DNA from 4 places in the Klebsiella quasipneumoniae subsp. quasipneumoniae genome. Region 3 is predicted to be linked to each of the others. Evidence: predicted binding sites of a transcription regulator. Region 3 holds the regulator's gene; each other region holds the start of a gene.
The links. Region 3 encodes PurR, which represses purine synthesis genes. Its sites were predicted from a motif close to CANGCAAACGTTTGCNTG; they were not measured.
Positions count from the first base shown of each region.

Region 1: the regulator PurR is predicted to act here: its motif matches at 3,070-3,087, upstream of purH (bifunctional phosphoribosylaminoimidazolecarboxamide formyltransferase/IMP cyclohydrolase).
Region 2: the regulator PurR is predicted to act here: its motif matches at 3,081-3,098, upstream of purM (phosphoribosylformylglycinamidine cyclo-ligase).
Region 4: the regulator PurR is predicted to act here: its motif matches at 3,010-3,027, upstream of purL (phosphoribosylformylglycinamidine synthase).

Region 1 is NZ_CP084876.1:5,045,516-5,052,899, reverse strand. It holds gene zraR (sigma-54-dependent response regulator transcription factor ZraR) at 1-70, shown strand, start outside; gene purD (phosphoribosylamine--glycine ligase) at 60-1,355, opposite strand; gene purH (bifunctional phosphoribosylaminoimidazolecarboxamide formyltransferase/IMP cyclohydrolase) at 1,371-2,960, opposite strand; rRNA gene LGM20_RS24155 (16S ribosomal RNA) at 3,588-5,127, shown strand; tRNA gene LGM20_RS24150 (tRNA-Glu) at 5,213-5,288, shown strand; rRNA gene LGM20_RS24145 (23S ribosomal RNA) at 5,479-7,384, shown strand, end outside.
Region 2 is NZ_CP084876.1:1,350,814-1,358,197, reverse strand. It holds gene upp (uracil phosphoribosyltransferase) at 1-332, opposite strand, end outside; gene LGM20_RS06730 (6-phospho-beta-glucosidase) at 559-1,989, opposite strand; gene bglK (beta-glucoside kinase BglK) at 1,999-2,892, opposite strand; gene purM (phosphoribosylformylglycinamidine cyclo-ligase) at 3,156-4,193, shown strand; gene purN (phosphoribosylglycinamide formyltransferase) at 4,190-4,831, shown strand; gene ppk1 (polyphosphate kinase 1) at 5,010-7,070, shown strand; gene ppx (exopolyphosphatase) at 7,074-7,384, shown strand, end outside.
Region 3 is NZ_CP084876.1:2,287,085-2,294,468, forward strand. It holds gene LGM20_RS11105 (riboflavin synthase) at 98-733, shown strand; gene cfa (cyclopropane fatty acyl phospholipid synthase) at 770-1,918, opposite strand; gene punC (purine nucleoside transporter PunC) at 2,213-3,394, opposite strand; gene punR (DNA-binding transcriptional activator PunR) at 3,507-4,418, shown strand; gene purR (HTH-type transcriptional repressor PurR) at 4,437-5,462, opposite strand; gene cydH (cytochrome bd-I oxidase subunit CydH) at 5,755-5,847, shown strand; gene LGM20_RS11135 (MFS transporter) at 6,015-7,184, shown strand; gene sodB (superoxide dismutase [Fe]) at 7,244-7,384, opposite strand, start outside.
Region 4 is NZ_CP084876.1:1,282,014-1,289,397, forward strand. It holds gene yfhb (phosphatidylglycerophosphatase C) at 131-742, shown strand; gene tadA (tRNA adenosine(34) deaminase TadA) at 805-1,314, shown strand; gene mltF (membrane-bound lytic murein transglycosylase MltF) at 1,311-2,927, opposite strand; gene purL (phosphoribosylformylglycinamidine synthase) at 3,103-6,990, shown strand.

The DNA of each region.
Region 1 (7,384 bases), 2.6 Mb from region 3:
CAACAAAACCGAAGCCGCCCGTCAGTTAGGCATTACGCGGAAAACGCTGTTGGCGAAACTTAGCCGTTAGCCTTTTCGCGCTCAATGGCGCGCCAGCCGATATCGTTTCGGCTAAAGCTGCCATCCCAGCGAATATCGGTCAGCAGCTGATAGGCGCGCTGCTGCGCCTGCGCTACGGTATCGCCCAGGGCGGTGACGCACAGTACGCGCCCGCCGTTGGTGACCACGCGCTGGTCGTCAGACAGTTTCGTGCCGGCATGGAAGACTTTACCGTCTGCCGCTTCCTGCTGCGGCAGGCCATGGATCTCATCGCCCGTGTTGTAGTTGCCCGGATAGCCGCCGGCGGCAACCACTACCCCCAGCGATGCGCGGTCATCCCACTCGGAGGTTTTCTCATCCAGCTTGCCGGCGCAGGCGGCGAGGCACAGCGCTACCAGGTCAGATTTCAGGCGCAGCATGATCGGCTGGGTTTCCGGATCGCCAAAGCGGCAGTTGAACTCAATGACCTTTGGGTTGCCCTGCTTGTCGATCATCAGACCGGCATACAGGAAACCGGTATAGGTGTTGCCTTCCGCGGCCATGCCCTTCACGGTTGGCCAGATAATACGCTCCATGGTGCGCTGATGGACTTCATCAGTCACGACCGGCGCCGGAGAATAAGCGCCCATCCCACCGGTGTTCGGGCCGGTATCGCCGTTGCCGACGCGTTTGTGATCCTGGCTGGTGGCCATCGGCAGGACGTGCTCGCCGTCGACCATCACAATGAAGCTGGCCTCTTCGCCATCGAGGAACTCTTCAATGACGATGCGGTGTCCGGCGTCGCCAAAGGCGTTACCGGCCAGCATGTCTTTGACCGCCGCTTCGGCTTCCTCAAGGGTCATCGCCACGATAACGCCTTTACCCGCCGCCAGACCGTCGGCTTTGATGACGATCGGCGCGCCTTTCTCCCGCAGATAAGCCAGCGCAGGCTCGACCTCGGTGAAGTTCTGGTATTCCGCCGTCGGGATATGATGACGGGCGAGGAAATCTTTGGTGAAGGCTTTTGAGCCTTCCAGCTGCGCCGCGCCTTCGGTTGGCCCAAAGATGGCGAGCCCGGCGGCACGGAACGCGTCGACCACGCCAATGACCAGCGGCGCTTCCGGACCAACGATGGTCAGGTCGATATTTTCATCCTGAGCGAAGCGCAGCAGCGCCGGAATATCGGTGACGCCGATGGCGACGTTTTGCAGCGACGGCTCCAGCGCGGTACCTGCGTTGCCCGGCGCAACGTAGACGGTATCAACCAGCGGCGATTGGGCCGCTTTCCAGGCCAGGGCGTGTTCACGCCCGCCGTTGCCGATTACTAATACTTTCATCTGCAGCTCCATGAATTAATGGCGGAAGTGGCGCATATCGGTGAAGATCATGGCGATGCCGTGTTCGTCAGCGGCGGCAATCACTTCGTCGTCGCGGATAGAGCCGCCCGGCTGGATAACGCAGGTGATGCCGACCGCAGCCGCGGCGTCAATCCCGTCGCGGAACGGGAAGAAGGCATCGGAGGCCATGGCGGAGCCTTTCACTTCCAGACCTTCGTCACCGGCTTTAATCCCGGCAATTTTCGCCGAGTAGACGCGGCTCATCTGGCCGGCGCCTATGCCGATGGTCATATTGTCTTTGGCATACACGATGGCGTTGGATTTGACGAATTTCGCCACTTTCCAGCAGAACAGCGCATCGCGCAGCTCTTGCTCGCTCGGCTGACGTTTACTGACCACGCGCAGTTCGCCTGCGGTGACCATACCGAGATCGCGGTCCTGAACCAGCAGGCCGCCGTTGACACGTTTGAAATCGAGACCGGCAACGCGCGCTTCCCACTGACCGCAGGTCAGTACGCGGACGTTCTGCTTCGCGGCAGTGATTTTCAGCGCTTCTTCGCTGGCGGACGGGGCGATGATCACCTCGACAAACTGGCGAGAGATGATCGCCTGCGCGGTGTCGGCATCCAGCTCGCGGTTGAAGGCGATGATGCCGCCGAACGCGGAGGTCGGGTCGGTTTTGTATGCGCGATCGTAGGCGTCAAGGATCGAGTCGCTGACGGCAACGCCGCACGGGTTAGCGTGCTTAACGATCACGCAGGCCGGTTCGTTGAACTCTTTCACGCACTCCAGCGCCGCATCGGTATCGGCAATATTGTTATAGGAGAGCGCTTTACCCTGCAGCTGGGTAGCGGTTGCCACGGAAGCTTCTTTGACATTCTCTTCTATATAGAAGGCAGCCTGCTGGTGGCTGTTTTCGCCGTAGCGCATATCCTGCTTCTTAATGAAGTTCAGATTCAGGGTGCGTGGGAAGCGGCCAGCGGCTTCTTTGCTTTCGCCGTGATAGGCCGGAACCATGCTGCCGAAGTAGTTGGCGATCATGCTGTCGTACGCGGCGGTGTGTTCGAAGGCTTTAATGGCGAGGTCGAAGCGGGTGTCCAGCGTCAGGGAGCCTTCGTTGGCGTCCATTTCATTAATGATGGCGGTGTAGTCGCTGCTCTTCACCACGATGGCGACATCTTTGTGGTTCTTCGCCGCGGAGCGGACCATGGTTGGGCCGCCGATATCGATGTTTTCCACCGCGTCTTCCAGCGAGCAGCCTTCACGAGCGACGGTTTGGGCAAACGGATAGAGGTTAACGACCACCATATCGATAGGCGCGATACCGTGCTGCTGCATGATGCCATCATCCTGACCGCGACGACCGAGGATGCCGCCGTGTACTTTCGGATGCAGGGTCTTCACGCGTCCATCCATCATTTCCGGGAAACCGGTGTAGTCAGAGACTTCGGTTACCGGCAGGCCTTTATCTGCCAGCAGGCGGGCGGTGCCGCCGGTGGACAGCAGCTCGACACCACGAGCGGAAAGCGCCTGCGCGAATTCGACGATACCGGCCTTGTCAGAAACACTGAGCAGAGCGCGGCGGACTGGACGACGTTGTTGCATGGTATTAAATCCCCAGGATTTGAACATTACAGAGAGCGTTAGGTGAGTTTTTGCCTAAAAACTCACCTAACGCACCCAACCGGGCATCCGTGTCATTGCGCGGCATTGTAACGAAAACGTTTGCGCAACGCTCGCGAATTTTTATCTTTCTCTTTAGGCCGATGGTTCTCCTTCTATGTAGCTGCCGATCCGCGGGGCGTTCGGTCATGTTTTGACGCTCTCCTGTGGATAATTCTGTGTGTAAAGAGGTATAAAGCGGGGTTTTGCTGGGGAATGCAGCAGTCAGTCATTTTTCTGCCATTTTTCTATTGCGGGCGCTCGAGAACTCCCTATAATGCGCCTCCATCGACACGGCAGATGTGAATCACTTCACACAAACAGCCGGTTCGGTTGAAGAGAAAAATCCTGAAAAACGGGTTGACTCTGAAAGAGGAAAGCGTAATATACGCCACCTCGCGACAGAGCGCTAAAGCGCGTCGCAACTGCTCTTTAACAATTTATCAGACAATCTGTGTGGGCACTCAAAGTGACATGGATTCTTAACGTCCTCGGACGAAAAATGAATACCAAGTCTCTGAGTGAACATACGTAATTCATTACGAAGTTTAATTCACGAGCATCAAACTTAAATTGAAGAGTTTGATCATGGCTCAGATTGAACGCTGGCGGCAGGCCTAACACATGCAAGTCGAGCGGTAGCACAGAGAGCTTGCTCTCGGGTGACGAGCGGCGGACGGGTGAGTAATGTCTGGGAAACTGCCTGATGGAGGGGGATAACTACTGGAAACGGTAGCTAATACCGCATAACGTCGCAAGACCAAAGTGGGGGACCTTCGGGCCTCATGCCATCAGATGTGCCCAGATGGGATTAGCTAGTAGGTGGGGTAACGGCTCACCTAGGCGACGATCCCTAGCTGGTCTGAGAGGATGACCAGCCACACTGGAACTGAGACACGGTCCAGACTCCTACGGGAGGCAGCAGTGGGGAATATTGCACAATGGGCGCAAGCCTGATGCAGCCATGCCGCGTGTGTGAAGAAGGCCTTCGGGTTGTAAAGCACTTTCAGCGGGGAGGAAGGCGATAAGGTTAATAACCTTGTCGATTGACGTTACCCGCAGAAGAAGCACCGGCTAACTCCGTGCCAGCAGCCGCGGTAATACGGAGGGTGCAAGCGTTAATCGGAATTACTGGGCGTAAAGCGCACGCAGGCGGTCTGTCAAGTCGGATGTGAAATCCCCGGGCTCAACCTGGGAACTGCATTCGAAACTGGCAGGCTAGAGTCTTGTAGAGGGGGGTAGAATTCCAGGTGTAGCGGTGAAATGCGTAGAGATCTGGAGGAATACCGGTGGCGAAGGCGGCCCCCTGGACAAAGACTGACGCTCAGGTGCGAAAGCGTGGGGAGCAAACAGGATTAGATACCCTGGTAGTCCACGCCGTAAACGATGTCGATTTGGAGGTTGTGCCCTTGAGGCGTGGCTTCCGGAGCTAACGCGTTAAATCGACCGCCTGGGGAGTACGGCCGCAAGGTTAAAACTCAAATGAATTGACGGGGGCCCGCACAAGCGGTGGAGCATGTGGTTTAATTCGATGCAACGCGAAGAACCTTACCTGGTCTTGACATCCACAGAACTTGCCAGAGATGGCTTGGTGCCTTCGGGAACTGTGAGACAGGTGCTGCATGGCTGTCGTCAGCTCGTGTTGTGAAATGTTGGGTTAAGTCCCGCAACGAGCGCAACCCTTATCCTTTGTTGCCAGCGGTTAGGCCGGGAACTCAAAGGAGACTGCCAGTGATAAACTGGAGGAAGGTGGGGATGACGTCAAGTCATCATGGCCCTTACGACCAGGGCTACACACGTGCTACAATGGCATATACAAAGAGAAGCGACCTCGCGAGAGCAAGCGGACCTCATAAAGTATGTCGTAGTCCGGATTGGAGTCTGCAACTCGACTCCATGAAGTCGGAATCGCTAGTAATCGTAGATCAGAATGCTACGGTGAATACGTTCCCGGGCCTTGTACACACCGCCCGTCACACCATGGGAGTGGGTTGCAAAAGAAGTAGGTAGCTTAACCTTCGGGAGGGCGCTTACCACTTTGTGATTCATGACTGGGGTGAAGTCGTAACAAGGTAACCGTAGGGGAACCTGCGGTTGGATCACCTCCTTACCTTAAAGAACCTGCCTTTGTAGTGCTCACACAGATTGTCTGATGAAAGTAGAGAAGCAAGGCGTCTTGCGATTGAGACTTCAGTGTCCCCTTCGTCTAGAGGCCCAGGACACCGCCCTTTCACGGCGGTAACAGGGGTTCGAATCCCCTAGGGGACGCCACTTGCTGGTTCGTGAGTGAAAGACGCGTACCGATATATCTCAAAACTCATCTTCGGGTGACGTTTGAGATATTTGCTCTTTAAAAATCTGGATCAAGCTGAAAATTGAAACGACACACAGTTAATGTGTGTTCGAGTCTCTCAAATTTTCGCGACACGATGATGTTTTACGAAACATCTTCGGGTTGTGAGGTTAAGCGACTAAGCGTACACGGTGGATGCCCTGGCAGTCAGAGGCGATGAAGGACGTGCTAATCTGCGAAAAGCGTCGGTAAGGTGATATGAACCGTTATAACCGGCGATGTCCGAATGGGGAAACCCAGTGCAATTCGTTGCACTATCGTTAACTGAATACATAGGTTAACGAGGCGAACCGGGGGAACTGAAACATCTAAGTACCCCGAGGAAAAGAAATCAACCGAGATTCCCCCAGTAGCGGCGAGCGAACGGGGAGCAGCCCAGAGTCTGAATCAGCTTGTGTGTTAGTGGAACGGTCTGGAAAGTCCGACGGTACAGGGTGATAGTCCCGTACACCAAAATGCACAGGTTGTGAACTCGAAGAGTAGGGCGGGACACGTGGTATCCTGTCTGAATATGGGGGGACCATCCTCCAAGGCTAAATACTCCTGACTGACCGATAGTGAACCAGTACCGTGAGGGAAAGGCGAAAAGAACCCCGGCGAGGGGAGTGAAAAAGAACCTGAAACCGTGTACGTACAAGCAGTGGGAGCACCTTCGGGTGTGACTGCGTACCTTTTGTATAATGGGTCAGCGACTTATATTCTGTAGCAAGGTTAACCGTATAGGGGAGCCGCAGGGAAACCGAGTCTTAACTGGGCGTTAAGTTGCAGGGTATAGACCCGAAACCCGGTGATCTAGCCATGGGCAGGTTGAAGGTTGGGTAACACTAACTGGAGGACCGAACCGACTAATGTTGAAAAATTAGCGGATGACTTGTGGCTGGGGGTGAAAGGCCAATCAAACCGGGAGATAGCTGGTTCTCCCCGAAAGCTATTTAGGTAGCGCCTCGTGAACTCATCTTCGGGGGTAGAGCACTGTTTCGGCTAGGGGGTCATCCCGACTTACCAACCCGATGCAAACTACGAATACCGAAGAATGTTATCACGGGAGACACACGGCGGGTGCTAACGTCCGTCGTGAAGAGGGAAACAACCCAGACCGCCAGCTAAGGTCCCAAAGTCATGGTTAAGTGGGAAACGATGTGGGAAGGCACAGACAGCCAGGATGTTGGCTTAGAAGCAGCCATCATTTAAAGAAAGCGTAATAGCTCACTGGTCGAGTCGGCCTGCGCGGAAGATGTAACGGGGCTAAACCATGCACCGAAGCTGCGGCAGCGACACGATGTGTTGTTGGGTAGGGGAGCGTTCTGTAAGCCTGCGAAGGTGGCCTGTGAGGGTTGCTGGAGGTATCAGAAGTGCGAATGCTGACATAAGTAACGATAAAGCGGGTGAAAAGCCCGCTCGCCGGAAGACCAAGGGTTCCTGTCCAACGTTAATCGGGGCAGGGTGAGTCGACCCCTAAGGCGAGGCCGAAAGGCGTAGTCGATGGGAAACAGGTTAATATTCCTGTACTTGGTGTTACTGCGAAGGGGGGACGGAGAAGGCTATGTTAGCCGGGCGACGGTTGTCCCGGTTTAAGCATGTAGGCTGGTTATCCAGGCAAATCCGGATAATCAAGGCTGAGGTGTGATGACGAGGCACTACGGTGCTGAAGTAACAAATGCCCTGCTTCCAGGAAAAGCCTCTAAGCATCAGGTAACATCAAATCGTACCCCAAACCGACACAGGTGGTCAGGTAGAGAATACCAAGGCGCTTGAGAGAACTCGGGTGAAGGAACTAGGCAAAATGGTGCCGTAACTTCGGGAGAAGGCACGCTGGTGTGTAGGTGAAGTCCCTGCGGATGGAGCTGAGACCAGTCGAAGATACCAGCTGGCTGCAACTGTTTATTAAAAACACAGCACTGTGCAAACACGAAAGTGGACGTATACGGTGTGACGCCTGCCCGGTGCCGGAAGGTTAATTGATGGGGTTATCCGTAAGGAGAAGCTCTTGATCGAAGCCCCGGTAAACGGCGGC
Region 2 (7,384 bases), 940 kb from region 3:
ACCGGCTCAAGGGTTTCTTCATTGCGATAAATACCCACCACGCTGATACGCGCGCTTGGCACGTGCTCAAGCACCCCTTCCATCATGCCGAGGCCTGCGCGCAGGATAGGCACGACGGTAATTTTCTTGCCCTTGATCTGCTCAACTTCCACCGGGCCGTTCCAGCCTTCGATGGTCACTTTCTCGGTTGCCAGATCGGCGGTGGCTTCATAAGTCAGTAAGCTGCCCACTTCTGAGGCGAGTTCACGGAAGCGTTTGGTGCTGATGTCGTGCTCGCGCATCAGGCCCAGCTTGTGTTTGACGAGTGGGTGTTTGACTTCCACAATCTTCATTCTCTTTCTCCTCTGAGGGGCAGCCACAAAAAAAATCGCGGGATTATACCGCTTTTTTCGGATTAGGCCATACCCATCTTGCTTGACGTATATCAAGCAAAGTGATTTAGAGACAAAAAAACCGGAGACGAGGCTCCGGTTTTAGCGCGGGGTTCTGCCGGGCGGCGCTAACGCTTACCCGGACTGGAAACCACGCAGGCTCGATAAGCGCAGCGCCATCGGGAAATTATAGCTGCTCCCCGTTGCTGGCAATCACCTTCTTATACCAGTCGAACGACTTCTTCTTACTGCGGTCCAGCGTGCCGTTGCCTTCATTATCTTTATCCACGTAGATAAAGCCGTAGCGTTTTTTCATCTCCCCCGTGCCGGCGGAAACCAGATCGATACAGCCCCACGGGGTATAGCCCATCAGGTCAACACCATCTTCGACCACCGCCTTTTTCATCTCCGCGATATGGGCGGAGAGATAATCGATACGGTACTGGTCATCCACGCTGCCGTCCGCTTCACGAACATCGATCGCGCCAAAACCGTTTTCGACAATAAACAGCGGTAGCTGATAGTGATCCCAGAACCAGTTCAGCGAATAGCGCAGGCCAACCGGATCTATCTGCCAGCCCCAGTCCGACTTTTTCACGTACGGGTTGGAGACCAGGCTGGTGGTTTCATCATAATCGAGCAATGGGTTATCTTCGGTGGCTTTGGTGGCGAAGGACATATAGTAGCTAAAGCCGATGTAGTCGACACAGCCTTCGGTTAACGCCTGACGATCGGCTTCGGTCATGTCCAGGCTAAAGCCGCGGCGGGCAAAATAGTTGAGCAGATGCTGCGGATAGCGGCCGCGCACGTGGACGTCGGTGAACCAGTACCGGCGGTGCATGGCGTTCATCGCCATCATCATATCGTCCGGCGCGCAGGTCAGCGGATAGATGGGACACATGGCGATCATGCAGCCTATCTGCAGAGCAGGGTTGATCTCGCGCGCCGCTTTCACCGCCAGGGCGCTGGCCACCAGCTCATAATGTGCGGCCTGGTACATCACCGGTTCCCGATCTTCACCCGGCACATACTTCAGACCGGAGTTGGTGAAGGGGGCAAAGTCCTCATGGTAGTTGGCCTGGTTGTTGATCTCATTGAAGGTCATCCAGTACTTCACTTTATGCTGGTAGCGGGTGAAGACGACCCTGGCGAAGCGCACGAAAAAGTCGATCAGCTTGCGGTTACGCCAGCCGCCGTACTCGGTGACCAGGTGATAGGGCATTTCAAAATGCGACAGCGTAATGACCGGTTCAATACCGTGTTTCAGACATTCGTCGAACAGATCGTCATAAAACTGCAGGCCAGCCTCGTTCGGCTCCTGTTCATCGCCCTGCGGGAAAATACGCGTCCAGGCAATCGAGGTGCGGAAACATTTAAATCCCATTTCGGCAAACAGCGCCAGGTCCTGCGGGTAGCGATGATAAAAATCGATCGCCTCATGGTTCGGGTAGTTTTTCCCCGCTACCACGCCGTCGGTGATTTCCCGCGGCACCCCGTGGGCGCCGGCGGTCATGACATCCGCCACGCTGACCCCCTTGCCCCCCTCCTGCCAGCCGCCCTCTAACTGATGCGCCGCCACCGCGCCGCCCCACAGAAAACCTTCTTTAAATCCGGACATAATCTCTCCCTAAGGTCGATCGTCGCCAGGCGAACGATAGTGCTGATTGAAATGGTAAACCGCGCCAATCAGGCCGGCATCATTGCCGTGACTGACGGTATCGAGATAGTCGGCAATGCCGAACCAGGCCAGATGCTGGCGCAGCAGCGTCAGAAATCCAGGGCGTTCCACAATGCCGCCGCCGATAAAAATAGTCTGCGGATCGAAGATATTGACGAGGTTATAAAGGCCATGGCCCAGGCCATTGAAGAACTCGGCGACCAGACGCTGGCAAACCGGGTCGCCGGCGTCGTAGCGGTCAAAAATCATTTCGCCAGTGACGCTATCCAGCGGTGCGCCAATATGTTCCGCATAGCGATGGCGAAGCACCCGCAGGGTGCAGTTTTCATTCATCGAGTAGCGACGGGGATCGCGTCCGCCGGGACGATCGGTAAGCATATAGCCGAACTCACCGGCGCGAAAACGCGCCCCGTGGATCAGCTGATGTTGGCAAAAAATCGCTCCACCGATGCCAGTGCCGATAGTGAGCACCAGAAAATTGGCCATTTCCGCCGCTTTGCCCTGCCAGCGCTCGGCCAGCAGCACACAGTTGGCGTCGTTTTCCACCGAGACCGGCAGCCCGGTTCGCGTCTCGAGCCACGATTTCATGGCGAAGTTATCAAATCGACGGATAGCGCCGCCCATGGTGATAAAGCCGCTGTGCGGATCGACATAGCCCGGCGCGCTGATGGCTATACCTTCGCACGACGGGTGGGCCGCCAGCCACGACAGGATGGTCTGTAAGATATGATCGCCATCGCTGTCATTGATTGACTGCTTCGCGGTTTCCAACAGCCTGCCGTCGCGGGTCATGACGCCCATCTTTAGCGCGGTGCCGCCGATATCAAATGCCGCAATCTTCATTCATCCCTCCCCTGTCGAGCATAATGCACCGGTGATCCACACGGCGGCCAACCACAGAAACCGGTTTCATTCGTATGATGAGGATTCCCTGACACTGAGGCAAGCACAAGGCTGTACCCGGTTTCATTTTCGTGAGCAGTATCAAATTTGACCATCCGCCAACGGTTTTACGCCGACTGTAAAGCAGGCTCGCAAACGTTTGCTTTCCCTGTTAGAATTGCGCCGATTTTTCTTGCTTACCGCAAACGCGTGGAGACTTCGCAGTGACCGACAAAACCTCTCTCAGCTATAAAGATGCCGGCGTGGATATTGATGCAGGCAACGCTCTCGTCGACCGTATTAAGGGCGTGGTGAAGAAAACCCGTCGCCCGGAAGTGATGGGTGGACTGGGCGGATTCGGCGCGCTGTGCGCACTGCCGCAGAAATACCGCGAGCCGGTACTGGTCTCCGGCACCGACGGCGTCGGTACCAAGCTGCGTCTGGCAATGGATCTGAAGCGTCACGACACCATCGGCATCGACCTTGTCGCCATGTGCGTGAACGACCTGGTGGTTCAGGGCGCTGAGCCGCTGTTTTTCCTTGATTATTACGCCACCGGTAAACTGGACGTCGATACCGCAGCCAGCGTCATCAACGGCATCGCCGAAGGCTGCCTGCAGTCCGGTTGCGCGCTGGTGGGCGGTGAGACCGCAGAGATGCCGGGGATGTACCACGGCGAAGATTACGACGTGGCGGGTTTTTGCGTCGGGGTGGTGGAAAAATCAGAAATCATCGACGGCAGCAAAGTCGCTGACGGCGACGTGCTGGTGGCGCTGGCCTCCAGCGGCCCGCACTCTAACGGCTATTCGCTGGTGCGTAAGATTATTGAAGTTAGCGGCGTTGACCCGCAGACCACCGACCTTGACGGCAAACCGCTGGCCGACCATCTGCTGGCGCCGACCCGCATCTATGTGAAATCGGTTCTCGACCTGATTGCCAGCGTTGACGTCCACGCCATCGCCCATCTGACCGGCGGCGGCTTCTGGGAAAATATTCCGCGCGTGCTGCCGGACAACACCCAGGCGGTGATTGATGAGTCTTCCTGGCAGTGGCCGTCCGTCTTCAACTGGCTGCAAACCGCCGGTAACGTCAGCCAGCATGAGATGTACCGTACCTTTAACTGCGGCGTGGGGATGGTTATCGCCCTGCCGGCTGCAGAAGCAGACAAGGCCATTGCCCTGCTGAACGAGAAAGGTGAAAACGCGTGGAAAATCGGGTATATCAAAGCCTCCGATTCCGAACAGCGTGTGGTCATTGCATGAAAAACATTGTGGTGCTGATTTCCGGTAGCGGCAGTAATTTGCAGGCGATCATCGACGCCTGCGGCCGGAAACAGATCAACGGCACCCTGCGTGCGGTATTCAGTAACAAGGCCGATGCGTTCGGCCTTGAGCGCGCGCGCGCGGCCGGGATCCCGGCCCACGCGCTGGCGCAAAGTCAGTTTGCCGACCGGGAAGCGTTCGATCGTCAGCTGATGCATGAAATTGACGCCTACGCCCCGGATCTGGTGGTGCTGGCGGGCTATATGCGTATCCTGAGCCCCGCCTTCGTCAGCCACTATCAGGGACGTCTGCTGAACATCCACCCTTCGTTACTGCCGAAGTATCCTGGCCTGCATACCCATCGCCAGGTGCTGGAAAACGGTGACGAGGAGCATGGGACCTCGGTGCACTTCGTCACCGACGAGCTGGACGGCGGTCCGGTTATCCTGCAGGCCAAAGTGCCGGTCTTTGCTGGCGACAGCGAGGAAGAGGTCACGGCGCGGGTTCAGACCCAGGAACATGCCATTTATCCGCTGGTGATAAGCTGGTTCGTCGAGGGACGTCTGCGCATGGAGGGCAACCACGCCTGGCTGGATGAACGACAGCTTCCCCCCCAGGGCTATGCCGCTGAAGAATGAACAACAGCCCCGCCTTTCGCCATCGCGGGGCTTTTTTTAATTAAAATTGTTTATTAATCAAACATCTCACAGAAATAATTCTTCTTACTGTCATATAGTTGTGACACAGTAAATCGCTATGCAGAAAAATTCGTCATAATAGTCTACGTCCTGTGAGTAAAACGGAGTGTGAGCGGTAATGGGCCAGGAAAAGCTATACATCGAAAAAGAACTCAGCTGGTTGTCTTTTAACGAGCGCGTGCTGCAGGAAGCGGCGGACAAGAGTAACCCACTGATTGAGCGCATGCGCTTCTTAGGGATCTACTCCAACAACCTTGATGAGTTTTACAAAGTGCGCTTCGCTGAGCTTAAGCGCCGGATTATTATCAGTGAAGAACAAGGCAGTACCGCCCATTCTCGCCACCTGTTAGGCAAAATCCAGGCCCGCGTTCTGAAGGCCGATCAGGAATTCGATAGTCTGTATAACGAACTGCTGCTGGAGATGGCGCGCAACCAGATCTTCCTGATCAATGAGCGTCAGCTGTCCGTCAATCAGCAGGCCTGGCTGCGCAACTACTTTAAACAGTATTTGCGCCAGCATATCTCGCCGATCCTGATTAACCGCGAAACGGACCTCGTGCAGTTTCTGAAAGATGATTACACCTATCTGGCGGTGGAGATTATCCGCGGGGAAAACATCAACTATGCCCTGCTGGAAATTCCGTCGGATAAGGTCCCGCGCTTCGTAAACCTGCCGCCGGAAGCGCCTCGTCGCCGTAAGCCAATGATCCTGCTGGATAACATTCTGCGCTATTGCCTGGACGACATCTTTAAAGGCTTCTTTGATTACGATGCGCTGAACGCCTACTCGATGAAAATGACCCGTGACGCCGAGTACGATCTGGTGCATGAGATGGAGTCGAGCCTGATGGAGCTGATGTCCTCCAGCCTGAAACAGCGCCTGACCGCCGAGCCGGTTCGCTTCGTCTACCAGCGCGATATGCCGGACGCGATGGTCGAAATGCTGCGCGATAAGCTCTCCATCTCCAACTATGACTCAATGCTGCCGGGCGGCCGCTATCACAACTTTAAAGACTTTATCGGCTTCCCGAACGTGGGTAAGGCCAATCTGGTCAATAAACCTATGCCGCGCCTGCGTCATCTGTGGTTTGATAAATTCCGCAACGGCTTCGACGCCATTCGCGAACGCGATGTGCTGCTCTACTACCCCTATCATACTTTTGAGCATGTGCTGGAGCTGCTTCGCCAGGCCTCGTTCGACCCCAGCGTACTGGCGATCAAAATCAACATCTACCGCGTGGCCAAGGATTCGCGCATCATCGACGCGATGATCCACGCCGCCCACAACGGTAAAAAAGTCACCGTGGTGGTGGAGCTGCAGGCGCGTTTTGACGAAGAGGCCAACATTCACTGGGCGAAACGCCTGACGGAAGCGGGCGTTCACGTTATCTTCTCCGCGCCGGGCCTGAAGATCCACGCCAAGCTGTTCCTTATCTCGCGTAAAGAAGGCGATGAGGTGGTGCGCTACGCCCACATCGGCACCGGTAACTTCAACGAGAAGACCGCGCGGATCTATACCGACTATTCGCTGTTAACCGCCGATGCGCGCATTACCAATGAAGTCCGCCGGGTGTTTAACTTTATTGAAAACCCCTACCGCCCGGTTAGCTTCGATTACCTGCTGGTGTCGCCGCAGAACTCGCGTCGTCTGCTGTATGAGATGATCGACCGCGAGATCGCTAATGCGCAGAACGGGCAACCGTCCGGTATTACCCTGAAGCTGAACAACCTGGTGGACAAAGGGCTGGTGGACAGACTGTATGCCGCCTCCAGCTCCGGCGTGCCGGTCAACCTGTTGATCCGCGGCATGTGCTCGCTGATCCCCGGTCTGGAAGGCATCAGCGAAAATATTCGCGTCATCAGCATTGTGGACCGTTTCCTCGAGCACGACCGGGTCTACTGTTTTGAAAACGGTGGCGATAAGCAGGTCTGGCTCTCCTCTGCCGACTGGATGACGCGTAATATCGATTATCGTATCGAAGTTGCCGCCCCGCTGCTCGACCCGCGCCTGAAACAGCGGGTGCTGGATATTTTTGATATCCTGTTCAACGATACGGTAAAAGCGCGCTATCTTGATAAAGAACTGAGTAATCGCTATGTGCCGCGCGGCAATCGCCGTAAAGTGCGCGCTCAGATGGCGATTTACGATTATCTCAAATCACTCGAACAACCCGACTAACCTATGCCAATAAACGAAAAAACCCCTCGACCGCAGGAGTTCGCTGCGGTTGACCTTGGTTCGAACAGTTTTCATATGGTGATCGCCCGTGTCGTCGACGGCGCCATGCAGATCATCGGACGCCTGAAACAGCGCGTACATCTGGCCGATGGCCTCGATGAAAACTCGGTGTTGAGCGAAGAAGCCATGACCCGCGGGCTGAACTGCCTGTCGCTGTTTGCCGAACGCCTGCAGGGATTTTCTCCCTCCAGCGTCTGCATCGTCGGGACGCATACGCTGCGTCAGGCGACCAATGCGGCGGAGTTTCTTAAACG
Region 3 (7,384 bases):
GGCACGAAGCGCGCTGGCAACCGCTCAGCCCTCCTGTTATTGTTCCCGATAGCGAAAACGGTAATGATACCGTCATGATTTTCAACAGGAGCCAAACATGTTTACTGGTATTGTTCAGGGAACCGCGAAAGTGGTCTCCATTGATGATAAACCCAATTTTCGCACCCACGTGGTGGAGCTGCCGGCGCATATGCTGGAGGGGCTCGAAACCGGGGCATCGGTAGCCAACAACGGCTGCTGCCTGACGGTGACCGACATCAACGGCGCGCGCATCAGCTTCGATCTGATGAAAGAGACGCTGCGGATTACCAACCTCGGCGATATTCAGGTCGGGGATGAAGTCAATGTCGAGCGGGCGGCGAAATTCAGTGATGAAATCGGCGGGCATTTGATGTCCGGCCATATTATGACCACGGCGGAAATCGTGAAGATCCTCACTTCCGAAAATAACCGTCAGATCTGGTTTAAAGTACAGGATCCGACGCTGATGAAATATATCCTTTATAAAGGATTCATCGGTATCGATGGCATCAGCCTGACGGTAGGTGAGGTGACGGCAACCCGATTCTGCGTGCATCTTATTCCGGAGACGCTGCAGCGGACCACGCTGGGGGCGAAGAAGCTGGGCGACCGCGTCAATATCGAGATCGACCCGCAAACCCAGGCGGTTGTCGATACGGTTGAACGCGTGCTGGCGGCGAAAGAGGTCGCGGCTAAGGTCAGTGAAGCCTGACAAAAAATCCCCCGCCGGTGAGCGGGGGAGTGTTTTTTAACGGGCGACGCGCAGTCCGTGTTCAATCCCGCGCGAGAACACCACCTGCCAGAGCTGAATGTCGCGGGCGCGGAAGGCGCCGGCGCAGGCGTTCAGGTAATAACTGAACATGCGTTTGAAACGCTCAGAATAGTTATCGGCAATTTCCGGCCAGCTGGCGAGGAAACGCTCATACCAGGCCATCAGGGTGGTGTCATAATCGGCGCCGAAGTTGTGCCAGTCTTCCATCACAAAGTGCTTCTCGCTGGCATCGGCGATCTGCCGTACCGAGGGCAGGCAGCCGTTGGGGAAGATATATTTATTGATCCACGGGTCAACGTTATGGTCGGTGACTTTGGAACCGATGGTGTGCAGTAAGAAGCGGCCGTTGGGTTTCAAATTACGATCGGCGACCTCAAAGTAGGTGGCGTAATTTTTGGGACCCACGTGTTCGAACATGCCGACGGAGACGATGCGGTCGAAGCTGTCGTGCAGATCGCGATAATCCTGAAGACGAATATCCACGTCAAGGCCATCGCAGCGCGCCTGGGCCATCTTTTGCTGTTCGGCGGAGATGGTCACGCCGACAACGCTCACCTGGTAATTCCGCGCCATATATTCGGCAAGACCGCCCCAGCCGCAGCCGATATCCAGCACTCGCATGCCTGGCTCGAGCTCCAGCTTACGGCAGATGAGATCCAGCTTATCCTGCTGCGCGGCTTCGAGGGTCTGCGCCTCTTTCCAGTACCCGCAGGAATATTGCATGTAGGGATCCAGCATCCGGCTGAAAAGATCGTTGCCGAGGTCATAGTGTTCTTTGCCGACGATCCAGGCGCGTTTTTTACTTTGCAGGTTAAACAGGCGAGCGCCTGCGATGCGGAGTGTGTCTTTGAAATGGTGAGGGAGTTGTTTTTCCAGCCCGGCGCGGAGCACTTTATGGAAGAATATATCCAGACGCTCGCAGTCCCACCAGCCGTCCATATAGCTTTCGCCTAAACCCAGCGACCCCTCCTGCAATACGCGTTTAAAAAAAAGAGGGTTTTTAATCCGCAGGTCTGACGGCGCGGAGCCATTGATTTCAATTCCCGCACGGCCCAACAATTCAGCTGCAATCCGGTACCAGTCATCATTTGGTACACTTACTTCTTCTATACACGATGAACTCATAGCTTCTCCATCACGCCCAAGTGATCAGAACCTTAAAACAGCGTAGACGCTTTTTTGGCTTTGTGAGAAATCTCACGGATAATCCGTGAAGTCGCTATCCGACGTAGAACAGAGGAAGGGAGATAACCCTTGCCGAAAGGCCTTCCATGGTGAAACGGAGGCATCCTGCATCCGTTAATCTGTTAAATATTCTTTATTTATGTGAACCCGGATCCAGTATAGGACGCTAAGTACTGGCTTTCAATAAAAATATCTTAGCGTGCTAACCACTGGTCCGGGCACTGGCGACGGGCGTCAGGCGTGGGAAGAGTGGGCCGCCAGCGCTGGCGTCTGCTGCAGGCGATAACCCACTCCGGCTAACAAAATAGAGACCAGCATCACGCTGGTGGTGGTCAGCAGCGGCGTGGCGATCAGCGCGGAGACTAGCAGGCTGGTCAGGAAGCACAGGCCAAGCTGGAGGGTGTTCTGCAGCGCCGCCGCGCGGCCGGTTGCCTGCGGGAAAGGCTTCAGCGCCTGAGCGACCACGATGGGGTATATCCCGCCGTTGACCACCGCCATCAGGCAGAACGGGATCATCAACGCCACCAGCGAGGCATGCGTTTGCAGACCCACCAGCCAGGTGGCGGCGACGCTGACGGCGAAGACCACCAGCAGCCACGGGAGCATCTGTTGCCCGGACCATTTTTGCAGCAGCGCGCGACAGCCATAGCCGCCCACCAGAAAAGCGATGGTCTGCGGGATATAGCTCAGGCCGATGGCGGTCGGGCCGTAGCCCATCTCATGAAGGATAAACGGCGAACCGGTAAGCCAGGCGAAGAAGCTGGCGGAGCAGGCGGCGTAGATCAGGACGTTGCCGCTGTATTCCCGGGAGCGCAGCAGCGCCAGAAAAGTGATTTTCTTTTCAGCCACAGTGGCCGACTTAGCGGCGGCCTTCAGGCGCAGGGCAGGCAGCATCAGCAGCAGAGTGATGGCAAACAAGGTGGCGAAGATGGCTTGCCACTCGAAGTGCACCAGCAGCCAGCTGCCCAGCAGCGGGGCCAGCGCAGGGGACAGTCCTACCAGCGGCATAATAGTGGCGAAGATGCGGTTGGTGCGCTGGGCGGGATAGTAATCGGTCACCATCGCCTGCCAGGTAACCGCCGCGGCGCAGACGCCAATCGCCTGCAGAAAACGCAGCGCCAGCATAAGCGTGGCGTTCTGCACCCACAGCATCCCCAGGCAGCCGACCGCGAAAATCGCCAGGCCGCTCAGCAGCACCGGTTTGCGCCCGTAGCGGTCTGACAGCGGCCCCCAGAAGAGCTGGCCCAGCGCGAAGCCGGCGAGGAACAGGCTCAGGCTGGCGCTAATGGATGCGGCGGAGGTGTCGAGATCCTGCTGCATGGCGGCAAATGCCGGCAGGTACATATCGGTGGCCAGAAAGCCCAGCACGCTCAGGCCGGCCAGCCAGACTAAAAATCCTTTCCCAGGTTGTGACATAACGTTCTCATTTTTGGAGTACAGGTACGATGCCGCAGAGTGTAGGGAGTGCATTGTGGCTTGTGAAACGCTAATATTTGTCACATGCATTCAAAAATTTTGCAGGCAGAAAATGTGGTCTGAATACTCTCTGGAAGTGGTTGATGCCGTCGCCCGTAACGGCAGCTTTAGCGCGGCGGCGCAGGAGCTCCATCGGGTGCCTTCCGCCGTCAGCTATACCGTGCGTCAGCTCGAAGAGTGGCTGGCCGTCCCGTTGTTTGAGCGCCGTCATCGTGATGTGGAGCTGACCCCCGCCGGGGTCTGGTTTTTACAGGAAGGGCGCTCTGTTATCAAAAAAATGCAGATCACCCGCCAGCAGTGCCAGCAAATTGCCAACGGCTGGCGCGGGCAGTTGTCGATCGCGGTGGACGATATCGTGAAACCCGCGCGGATGCGCCAGATGATCGTGGATTTCTATCGCCATTTTCCCGACGTCGAGCTGATCGTTTTTCAGGAAGTGTTCAATGGCGTATGGGATGCGCTGGCCGACGGCCGCGTGGAGCTGGCGATTGGCGCAACGCGCTCTATTCCGGTTGGGGGCCGCTATGCGTTCCGCGATATGGGGATGCTGAGCTGGGACTGCGTGGTGGCGAGCGATCACCCGCTGGCGAAGATGGCGGGGCCGCTGAGCGACGATGTCCTGCGCAACTGGCCGTCGCTGGTGCGGGAAGATACCTCGCGTTCGTTGCCCAAACGGACAACGTGGCTGCTGGATAACCAGAAGAGGGTGGTGGTCCCCGACTGGGAATCGTCGGCTACCTGTCTGTCGGCAGGGCTCTGCGTCGGCATGGTGCCAAGCCATTTCGCCCGGCCATGGGTGGATCGCGGCGAGTGGACCGCGCTGGCGCTGGAAAATCCGTTTCCGGATGCGGCCTGCTGTCTGACCTGGCAGCAGAATGATGCTTCGCCGGCGTTAAACTGGATGCTGGACTACCTGGGGGACAGCGACACGCTGAATCGGGAGTGGCTGCGGGCGCCGGAGTGATCCGCGCCCGCCAGTGCTTTAGCGACGATAGTCGACAAACGGGCCATCCGCCACCGAGCGGCGTTCGACCAGCCGAGGGTGCACTTCAATAGACTGCGACTCTTCGCGCTTGTTGACGATACGATCCAACAGCATATTGAACGCGGCTTCACCCAGCGAATCTTTCGGCTGATGAATGGTGGTTAACGCCGGGCTGAAATAGCGGGCGTTGCGCACATTATCATAACCGATCAGCGAAATGTCCTGCGGCACGCGCAGCCCCATTTCATCCGCGGCGCAGATAGCGCCCATCGCCATAATGTCGCCGCCGCAGAAGACCGCCGTTGGACGGTGTTGTTGGCTCAGGATCTGCTGCATGGCGCGGTAGCCGGACTCCGGCTCGAAGTCGCCCTGTACAATCCAGTTTTCCGGCACGCTGATATGCGCCTCTTTCATCGCCTGCATGAAGCCGGCCAGTCGCCCCGCGCCGGTGTTGCGCTCCAGCGGGCCCGGGATCACGCCGATTTCGCGGTGACCGCGTTCAATCAGGTAACGTCCGGCGATATACCCGCCCTGGAAGGCGTTATCGATTACCGCATCGGTAAAGTCGGCTTTTGCTTCGCCCCAGTCCATCACCACCATCGGAATATGGCGATACTCTTCCAGCATGCTCAGGACGGAGTCCGGGTATTCGGAACACATCACCAGCAGACCGTCGACGCGTTTTTGCGCCATCATCGACAGATAGGCCCGCTGTTTTTCCGGGTCGTTCCAGGCGTTGCCGAGGATCAGGGTATAGCCCTTCTGGAAGCAGCTCTTTTCAACGGACTCAATGATTTCAGCGAAATAGGCGGCTTCGCTACTGGTCGCCAGCAGGCCAATCGATTTTGTATGATTGACTTTCAGGCTGCGGGCCACGGCGCTCGGCGAGTAGTGCAGCTCTTTAATCGCCGCCCATACCGCATTGCGCGTCTCTTCGGCAACGAAACGGGTTTTGTTAATTACATGTGATACAGTTGTAGTGGAAACGTTTGCGCGCTTCGCTACATCTTTAATAGTTGCCATTACATCTCACTCCATGCCTTGACCTGATCGCCTGATCATCGATACGTAAACGTTTGCCTACACACACCCTGAATACAATTTTCAACATTGCATCACGTCGGGAAAACGACACAGAACGACAGGAAGGGGTCAATGGCCGATACGCTTTTAAATTAGCGTGGGATTTTGTCCGATCTTGGGGCAAAGTGGAAGAGCAAAAATGTGCATCGCCCTAAATCCCGGAAGATTTTTGCGATTTTTTGTGCAAAAATGAGCAAGCTCACTTTTGGTGTGGGGATAACAAGAGGGAAAAATGATGGATACCAATTTAAAGTTTTCGCTGATCACCACGATTATTGCCCTCGGCGTGATCGTCGCATTCAGCCTGACCGCCATACTGCACTAATGTTCCGATGAGGGAGGAGCGCGGCCTCCTCCCCGTATCCCGCCATTATTATCAATTCTGCAAAAATCTTTTGTCATTTCGTTCACTTTTGTTTTTTTGTGATTGATGTCATGCTTTTGACTTCTGATGTTATGCCGTCCTCCCTGACGGTCTGATGGAGTCATTGAATGAAAATCAACTTTCCTTTACTCGCGCTGGCGATCGGCGCCTTTGGCATCGGGACCACCGAGTTCTCCCCGATGGGATTGCTGCCGGTGATTGCCAAGGGCGTGGACGTCTCGATACCGGTAGCGGGAATGCTGATCAGTGCGTATGCCATCGGCGTCATGGTCGGCGCGCCGCTGATGACCCTGCTGCTGTCCCATCGCGCCCGACGCAATGCGCTGATTTTTCTGATGGGGATCTTCACCGTCGGCAACCTGCTGTCATCCATTGCGCCGGATTACACCACGCTGCTGCTGTCGCGCATTATTACCAGCCTCAATCACGGCGCCTTTTTTGGCCTGGGGTCGGTGGTGGCGGCCAGCGTGGTGCCCAAGCACAAGCAGGCCAGCGCGGTGGCCACCATGTTTATGGGCCTCACCATCGCTAATATCGGCGGCGTGCCTGCCGCGACCTGGCTTGGAGAAACCATCGGCTGGCGGATGTCCTTCCTCGCCACCGCGGGGTTAGGCCTGCTGGCGATGGTGAGCCTGTGGTTCTCCCTGCCGAAGGGCAGCGCGGGCGAGCGGCCGGATGTCAAACAAGAGCTTTCGGTCCTGTTACGGCCGCAGGTGCTTTCTGCCTTACTGACCACCGTGCTGGGCGCCGGGGCGATGTTTACGCTGTATACCTACATTTCGCCGGTACTGAATACGCTGACCCATGCTTCATCGCTGTTTATCACCGCGATGCTGGTGCTGATTGGTGTTGGTTTTTCGCTGGGCAACTATCTGGGCGGCAAATTCGCCGACCGGTCGGTCTCCCGCACGCTGAAAGGCTTTCTACTGCTGCTGATGGCGATCATGCTGGCGATACCGCTGCTGGCGCAATCCCAGGCGGGTGCGGCTATCAGTATGATCGTCTGGGGCGCAGCCACCTTTGCGGTAGTGCCGCCGCTGCAGATGCGAGTGATGCGCGTGGCGCATGAGGCGCCGGGTCTCTCTTCTTCGGTGAATATCGGGGCGTTCAACCTGGGCAACGCGCTGGGCGCCGCCGCCGGCGGAGCGGTGATCTCCGGCGGACTGGGATATGCGTTTGTGCCGGTGATGGGCGCGATTATTGCCGGTCTGGCGCTGCTGCTGGTCTGGTTTAGCGGACGAGCGCAGCCGGAGGAGGCCTTTGCCAGCCAGTCATAAACGGTGGGGAAGGGTGTAAAAAAAACCGCAGCAGGGGTCACTCTGCTGCGGTTTGTCGTTTATGCGGCCAGGTTAGCGGCAACAAACTTCCAGTTAACCAGCGCCCAGAAGTGGTCCAGATAGCTTGGACGGGCGTTGCGGTAGTCGATGTAGTAAGCATGTTCCCAGACGTCAACGGTCAGCAGCGGCTTCGCGTCGGT
Region 4 (7,384 bases), 1.0 Mb from region 3:
CTGCTAATTTAATTCTTCCTTAACGGCAGGGATGTTTTCCCTCTTCTTGGCATAAGACTGTTAAGCTTACCCTAACGAGAAGCGAATCCTGAGAGAAGGAGGCAGTTTGCAGCACAGTGAACGGAGAGTGGTGTTTTTCGATCTGGACGGAACCTTGCATCAACAGGATATGTTCGGCAGTTTTCTGCGCTACCTGCTGCGCCATCTGCCGCTGAACCTGCTGCTGGTGGTGGCGATGGGGCCGGCGATCCTTGCCGGGCTGGCGGTGTGCGGGCGGGCGGCGCGCTGGCCGATGAGCCTGCTGCTGTGGGCGTCAACCTTTGGCCGTCGCGAGGCGGTACTGAAGCGGCTGGAAGCGGAGTTTGTCGGCTGGTTTCGTCATCATGTGACGGCGTTTCCGGTGGTTCATGCGCGGCTGACGGCCTACCTGACCAGTACCGATGCCGACGTCTGGTTGATCACCGGCTCGCCGCAGTCGCTGGTGGAACAGGTCTATCGCGATACCCTCTGGCTGCCGCGGGTGAATCTGATAGCCAGCCGCACCGCGCGCCGCTGGGGCGGCTGGGTATTGACCCTGCGCTGCCTGGGCCATGAAAAGGTGGTGCAGCTGGAGAAAAAGATTGGCGCTCCGCTGCAGCTGTATAGCGGCTATAGCGATAGCGAGCAGGATAACCCATTGCTCGGCTTTTGCCAGCATCGCTGGCGGGTCACCCCGCAGGGAGAGCTGCAGCAACTGGAGTAATAGTGTGTAATTGATAGCTCCCATGTATAATGCGCCCCGCTTTTTCTGCTGGAGTGGCCGCTGTGTCTGACCTCGAACTCAATGATGAATACTGGATGCGTCATGCCCTGACGCTGGCGAAGCGCGCCTGGGAAGAGGGCGAGGTGCCGGTGGGCGCGGTGCTGGTGCATAACAATCAGGTCATCGGCGAGGGCTGGAACCGGCCGATAGGCCGTCACGACCCCACCGCCCATGCGGAAATTATGGCCTTACGCCAGGGCGGGCTGGTGCTGCAAAACTATCGCCTGATCGACGCCACGCTGTACGTGACCCTCGAGCCCTGCGTGATGTGCGCGGGCGCGATGGTGCACAGCCGTATCGCCCGCCTGGTGTTTGGCGCCAGGGATGCCAAGACCGGCGCCGCCGGCTCGCTGATGGATGTTCTGCACCACCCGGGAATGAACCATCGGGTTGAGATTAGCGAAGGCGTGCTGGCGGGATCCTGCTCTGCCATGCTGAGCGACTTCTTCCGCTGGCGGCGGGAAGAGAAAAAAGCGCTGAAGAAAGCCCGGGAGCAGAACGGGGAAAGTTAATACAGGTGGCCGGGGAGTTTCATCCGGGCATTATCCATCTGTTTATCGGCGCGAAACTTGAAAAAGGGCAGGGTGGTCTCCTGCGGCTGTTCGAGCTCATTGGGGAGCACCGCCGGGTAATCCTCCGCCAGGGCCAGCGTTTGCTGCTGCTGGCGCTCCTTTTCTGACAAATAGCCGACAAGGCTTATCTGATATTTGCGGATGTTTTCCACATAGGCGTAGGCCTCATGGCCGCGGGCATAGCCGTATTTAAGTTTGCTGTAATAGGGTTTCTGGCTCAGCAGGGGTAAACGCAGCTTAACGTCTGCCCAGCTGTTGGGATTGCCTTTCTGTTTGCGGGTGAGCGCCATGGCGTCCAGCATATGGGCATAGCCCATATTGTAAGCGGCCAGCGCAAACCAGATGCGTTCATCTTTCGGGATCGAATCCGGCACTTTATCCATCATATCCTGGAGATAGCGCATACCGCCGTCGATACTCTGCGCCGCATCGGTCCGGTCAGTCAGCCCCAGACTCTGCGCCGTATTACGCGTAAGCATCATCATGCCGCGCACGCCGGTAGGCGAGGTGGCCTGCGGATCCCAGTGGGATTCCTGCCAGCTGATGGCGGCCAGCAGGCGCCAGTCGATCTCGCGGGCGTACTTTTCAAACAGCGGCTGCACCTCCGGAAGAATGTTTTCCACCGCGCGCAGGAAGGTGCGGGTATCGACATAATCGAAATCGTTGCCGTGGCCGAGGTACTTCTCTTCCAGGCGCGCCAGGGTGCCGTCTTCATTAATATTGTTGAAGAAATCAAGCATCGCCGCCGACAGCGAATTATCGTCGTCCCGAGCGCTGAACCAGGTGACCGGCTGTTCGTCGGTGATATCGAGGGCTACCGCCAGCTCCGGATGGACGCGCTGAAACAGGCTGACGGCCACCGAGTCGGCGATGGTGTAATCGAGTTTGCCGTCAATCACCGCCTGCATCAGCGCGGTGGTGCCGCGCTTTTCGTCCACGCGCCAGGCAAGATCCGGGTATTTCTCCGCTTTCAGTACCTGGAGATCGTTGATCGCCACGTGACCCGGGGCGATGGCGAGCTGCTCGGCGGTCAGCGCCGCGAGGCTGCGCGGCCGGGTATTGCCGACGCGATAGACCAGCTGTTGGGAAACGGAGTAGTAGCCAGGGCCGGCCTGGTAGTTTTTCACCCGCTCCTGGTTATAGACCAGCCCGGCGGCCAGCATATCGGCCTGGCCGTCGTCGAGGTCGTCAAACAGCTGGCTGATGTTCTGGCGGACGGTTATCTTAAGCGTCACGCCGAGGTAGTCGGCAAACTGCTTCGCCAGTTCGTAGTCCAGGCCGAAGGTTTTATTGTTCATGGTGGCGAAGGTCATCGGCGAGTTGATGGTGCTGATGCGTAGCTCGCCGCGAGCGATAATGCCCGCCACCCGGTTCTCCGGTTTACCGGACCAGGGGATCGACGGCCACAGGGCAGCCGCCAGCAAAAGGGTGACAATGCCGATGAGCAGATAATTAATCTTTAATTTTTTCAGCGCGTTAATCTTCTGCAGCTTCAGGTTCCTCAGCAGGCGATGTCCGGAAAAAACGCAAGGTTGTCGTCGAATGAGCGGCATTCTGCTTAAGAATGCGCCAGTTGGCAACTTATTCGCGATGGACGTCACATTTATTGATAAACAGCATCAATGATTTTATTTCTACGCAAACGGTTTCGTCGGGGCGCAGGATTCACTATAATGACGCCCGTTTCCCCCCCTGGCTCACCCTGAAAGCTTCGAAGACGAGAGACTTATGATGGAAATTTTGCGTGGTTCACCTGCACTGTCGGCATTCCGTATTAATAAACTGCTGGCACGATTTCAGGCGGCCAACCTTCCGGTAAGCGCCATATATGCCGAGTATATTCATTTTGCCGATCTGAACGCCCCGCTGAGCGCTGACGATCGCGAGCGCCTGGCGCGACTGCTTAAGTATGGCCCGAGCTTAAACAGCCATACCCCGACCGGTAAATTACTGCTCGTGACCCCTCGCCCTGGCACCATCTCTCCCTGGTCTTCTAAAGCTACCGATATCGCCCATAACTGCGGCCTGGCTCAGGTTGTGCGTCTGGAGCGCGGCGTGGCGTATTATGTTGAAGCCTCGACCCTGACCGAAGCGCAGTGGGCCGCGGTGGCGGCGGAACTGCACGACCGCATGATGGAGAGCGTCTTCGACGCGCTGGAAGCGGGCGAAAAGCTGTTCGCTCACCATCAGCCGACGCCGGTGACCAGCGTTGACCTGTTGGGCGAAGGGCGTCAGGCGCTGATTGACGCCAACCTCCGTTTGGGGCTGGCGCTGGCAGATGACGAAATTGACTACCTGCAGGACGCCTTTACCCGTCTGGGACGCAATCCGAACGATATCGAGCTGTATATGTTCGCCCAGGCGAACTCAGAGCACTGTCGTCACAAAATTTTCAACGCCGACTGGATCATCGACGGCGAACAGCAGCCGAAGTCGCTGTTCAAAATGATCAAAAACACCTTCGAAAAAACGCCGGACTACGTCCTGTCGGCCTATAAAGACAACGCCGCGGTGATGGAAGGGTCTGAAGTGGGGCGCTATTTTGCCGACCACCAGACCGGACGCTATGACTTCCATCAGGAGCCGGCGCACATTCTGATGAAGGTGGAAACCCATAACCACCCGACGGCCATCTCCCCATGGCCGGGCGCGGCAACCGGCTCCGGCGGCGAAATCCGCGATGAAGGCGCCACCGGCCGCGGCGCGAAGCCGAAAGCGGGCCTGGTGGGCTTCTCGGTTTCCAACCTGCGCATCCCGGGCTTCGAACAGCCGTGGGAAGAAGATTTCGGCAAGCCGGATCGCATCGTCACCGCCCTGGACATCATGACCGAAGGCCCGCTGGGCGGCGCGGCGTTTAACAACGAATTTGGTCGCCCGGCGCTGAACGGCTACTTCCGCACCTATGAAGAGAAAGTCACCAGCCATAACGGTGAAGAGCTGCGCGGCTACCACAAACCAATCATGCTGGCCGGCGGTATCGGCAACATCCGCGGCGAGCACGTGCAGAAGGGCGAGATTACCGTCGGCGCGAAGCTGATCGTGCTGGGCGGTCCGGCGATGAACATCGGCCTCGGCGGCGGCGCGGCGTCTTCCATGGCCTCCGGCCAGTCCGATGCCGACCTCGATTTCGCCTCCGTCCAGCGTGACAACCCGGAAATGGAGCGTCGCTGTCAGGAAGTGATCGACCGCTGCTGGCAGCTCGGCGACGCCAACCCGATCCTGTTTATCCACGACGTCGGCGCCGGCGGTCTCTCCAATGCCATGCCGGAGCTGGTCAGCGACGGCGGCCGCGGCGGTAAATTCCAGCTGCGCGATATCCTGAGCGATGAGCCAGGCATGAGCCCGCTGGAGATATGGTGTAACGAATCGCAGGAACGTTATGTCCTGGCGGTCGCCCCGGAGCAACTGCCGCTGTTCGACGAGCTGTGCCGCCGCGAGCGCGCGCCTTATGCGGTTATCGGCGAAGCCACCGCCGAGCAGCACCTGAGCCTGAGCGACAGCCACTTTAACGATCAGCCGATCGATCTGCCGCTGGACGTCCTGCTTGGCAAAACGCCGAAAATGACCCGTGACGTGCAGACCCTGAAAGCCCAGGGCAGCGCGCTGGATCGCCAACCGATTACCATCGCCGATGCGGTTAATCGCGTTCTGCACCTGCCGACGGTGGCCGAGAAAACCTTCCTCGTGACCATCGGCGACCGCACCGTGACAGGTATGGTCGCCCGCGACCAGATGGTCGGCCCGTGGCAGATCCCGGTGGCCAACTGCGCGGTCACCACCGCCAGCCTCGACAGCTACTACGGCGAAGCGATGGCGATGGGCGAGCGCGCCCCGGTTGCTCTGCTGGACTTCGCCGCCTCCGGCCGTTTGGCGGTTGGCGAAGCGCTGACCAATATCGCCGCCACGCAGATTGGCGAGCTGAACCGCGTGAAGCTGTCGGCTAACTGGATGGCCGCCGCCGGCCACCCGGGCGAAGACGCGGGTCTGTATGAGGCGGTGAAAGCGGTGGGCGAAGAGCTGTGCCCGGCGCTGGGCCTGACCATTCCGGTCGGCAAAGACTCAATGTCGATGAAAACCCGCTGGCAGGAAGGCAGCGAGCAGCGTGAGATGACCTCTCCGCTGTCGCTGGTGATCTCCGCCTTCGCCCGTGTCGAAGATGTTCGTCATACCGTCACGCCGCAGCTTTCGACGGAAGATAACGCCCTGCTGCTGATCGACCTCGGTAAAGGGCACAACGCGCTGGGCGCGACGGCGTTGGCGCAGGTCTATCGCCAGCTCGGCGACAAGCCGGCTGACGTGCGCGATGTCGCGCAGCTGAAAGGCTTCTGGGATGCGATGCAGGCCCTGGTGGCGCAGCGTAAACTGCTGGCCTACCACGACCGCTCCGACGGCGGCCTGCTGGTTACCCTGGCGGAAATGGCCTTTACCGGCCACTGTGGACTGGAAGCGGATATCGCCGCGCTGGGCGACGACCGTCTGGCGGCGCTGTTCAACGAAGAGCTGGGGGCGGTGATTCAGGTCCGCGCCGCAGACCGTGAGGCAGTGGAAGCCATTCTGGCGGTTAACGGCCTGGCGGACTGCGTGCATTACCTCGGTAAAGCGGTCGAGGGCGATCGCTTCGTGCTGACCGCCAGCGGTCAGACGGTGTTTAGCGAAAGCCGCACCACCCTGCGCATGTGGTGGGCGGAAACCACCTGGCAGATGCAGCGTCTGCGTGACAACCCGGCCTGCGCCGATCAGGAGCACGAGGCGAAAGCCAACGACGCCGATCCGGGCCTTAATGTGAAGCTCTCGTTTGATATTAATGACGACGTCGCCGCGCCGTACATTGCCACCGGCGCGCGTCCGAAAGTGGCCGTCCTGCGCGAGCAGGGGGTGAACTCTCACGTTGAAATGGCGGCAGCCTTCCATCGCGCCGGCTTTGACGCCATCGACGTGCATATGAGCGACCTGCTGGCGGGCCGCACCGGTCTGGGCGATTTCCATGCCCTGGTGGCCTGCGGCGGCTTCTCCTACGGCGACGTGCTGGGGGCAGGCGAAGGCTGGGCGAAGTCGATTCTGTTCAACGAGCGCGTGCGCGATGAGTTCGCGACCTTCTTCCATCGTCCGCAGACCCTGGCGCTCGGCGTGTGCAACGGCTGTCAGATGATGTCCAACCTGCGCGAGCTGATCCCGGGCAGCGACCTGTGGCCGCGCTTTGTGCGCAACCAGTCTGACCGCTTTGAAGCGCGCTTCAGCCTGGTGGAAGTGACGCAAAGCCCGTCTCTGCTGCTGGAAGGCATGGTTGGCTCACAGATGCCGATTGCGGTCTCCCACGGCGAAGGGCTGGTGGAAGTGCGCGACAGCGCGCATCTGGCCCAGCTGGAGAGCAAAGGTCTGGTAGCGCTGCGCTTCGTGGACAACTTCGGCAAAGTGACCGAAACCTATCCGGCGAACCCGAACGGTTCCCCGAACGGTATCACCGCGGTGACCAGCGAAAGCGGGCGCGCGACCATCATGATGCCGCACCCGGAACGCGTCTTCCGCACCGTAAGCAACTCCTGGCACCCGGAAAACTGGGGCGAAGACAGCCCGTGGATGCGTATCTTCCGCAACGCGCGTAAACAGCTGGGTTAATCTTCCCGAAGCGTGTCTCGCGAACGTATCGGCCCCCTGCTCAGGCAGGGGGCTTTTTTTATCTGTGACGGCCGGCACGCCAGGGTGTCGGGAATCACCGACAACTGGCATATTGCGGTGTCGTCAAAAGGCGACACTTAAGTTATTGATTTAAATGATGAGTAAACTGGGGCATATTTAGTGTCGCTAATTGGCGACATTATGGATAAAAAGTATACAGCGCTGGAATGGTTGGATTTTATGGTGAAAGTCATATATATCAACGTGTTAATAAAATGTTTTGAAAGATGGCATAGTTCATGCATAATATTAACCAGTGGCTCATTCACCTTCTTATGTCAGCCCCTTCGGGACGCGCTACATAAACTTCGAATGACGCACAAACAGGTGCCTG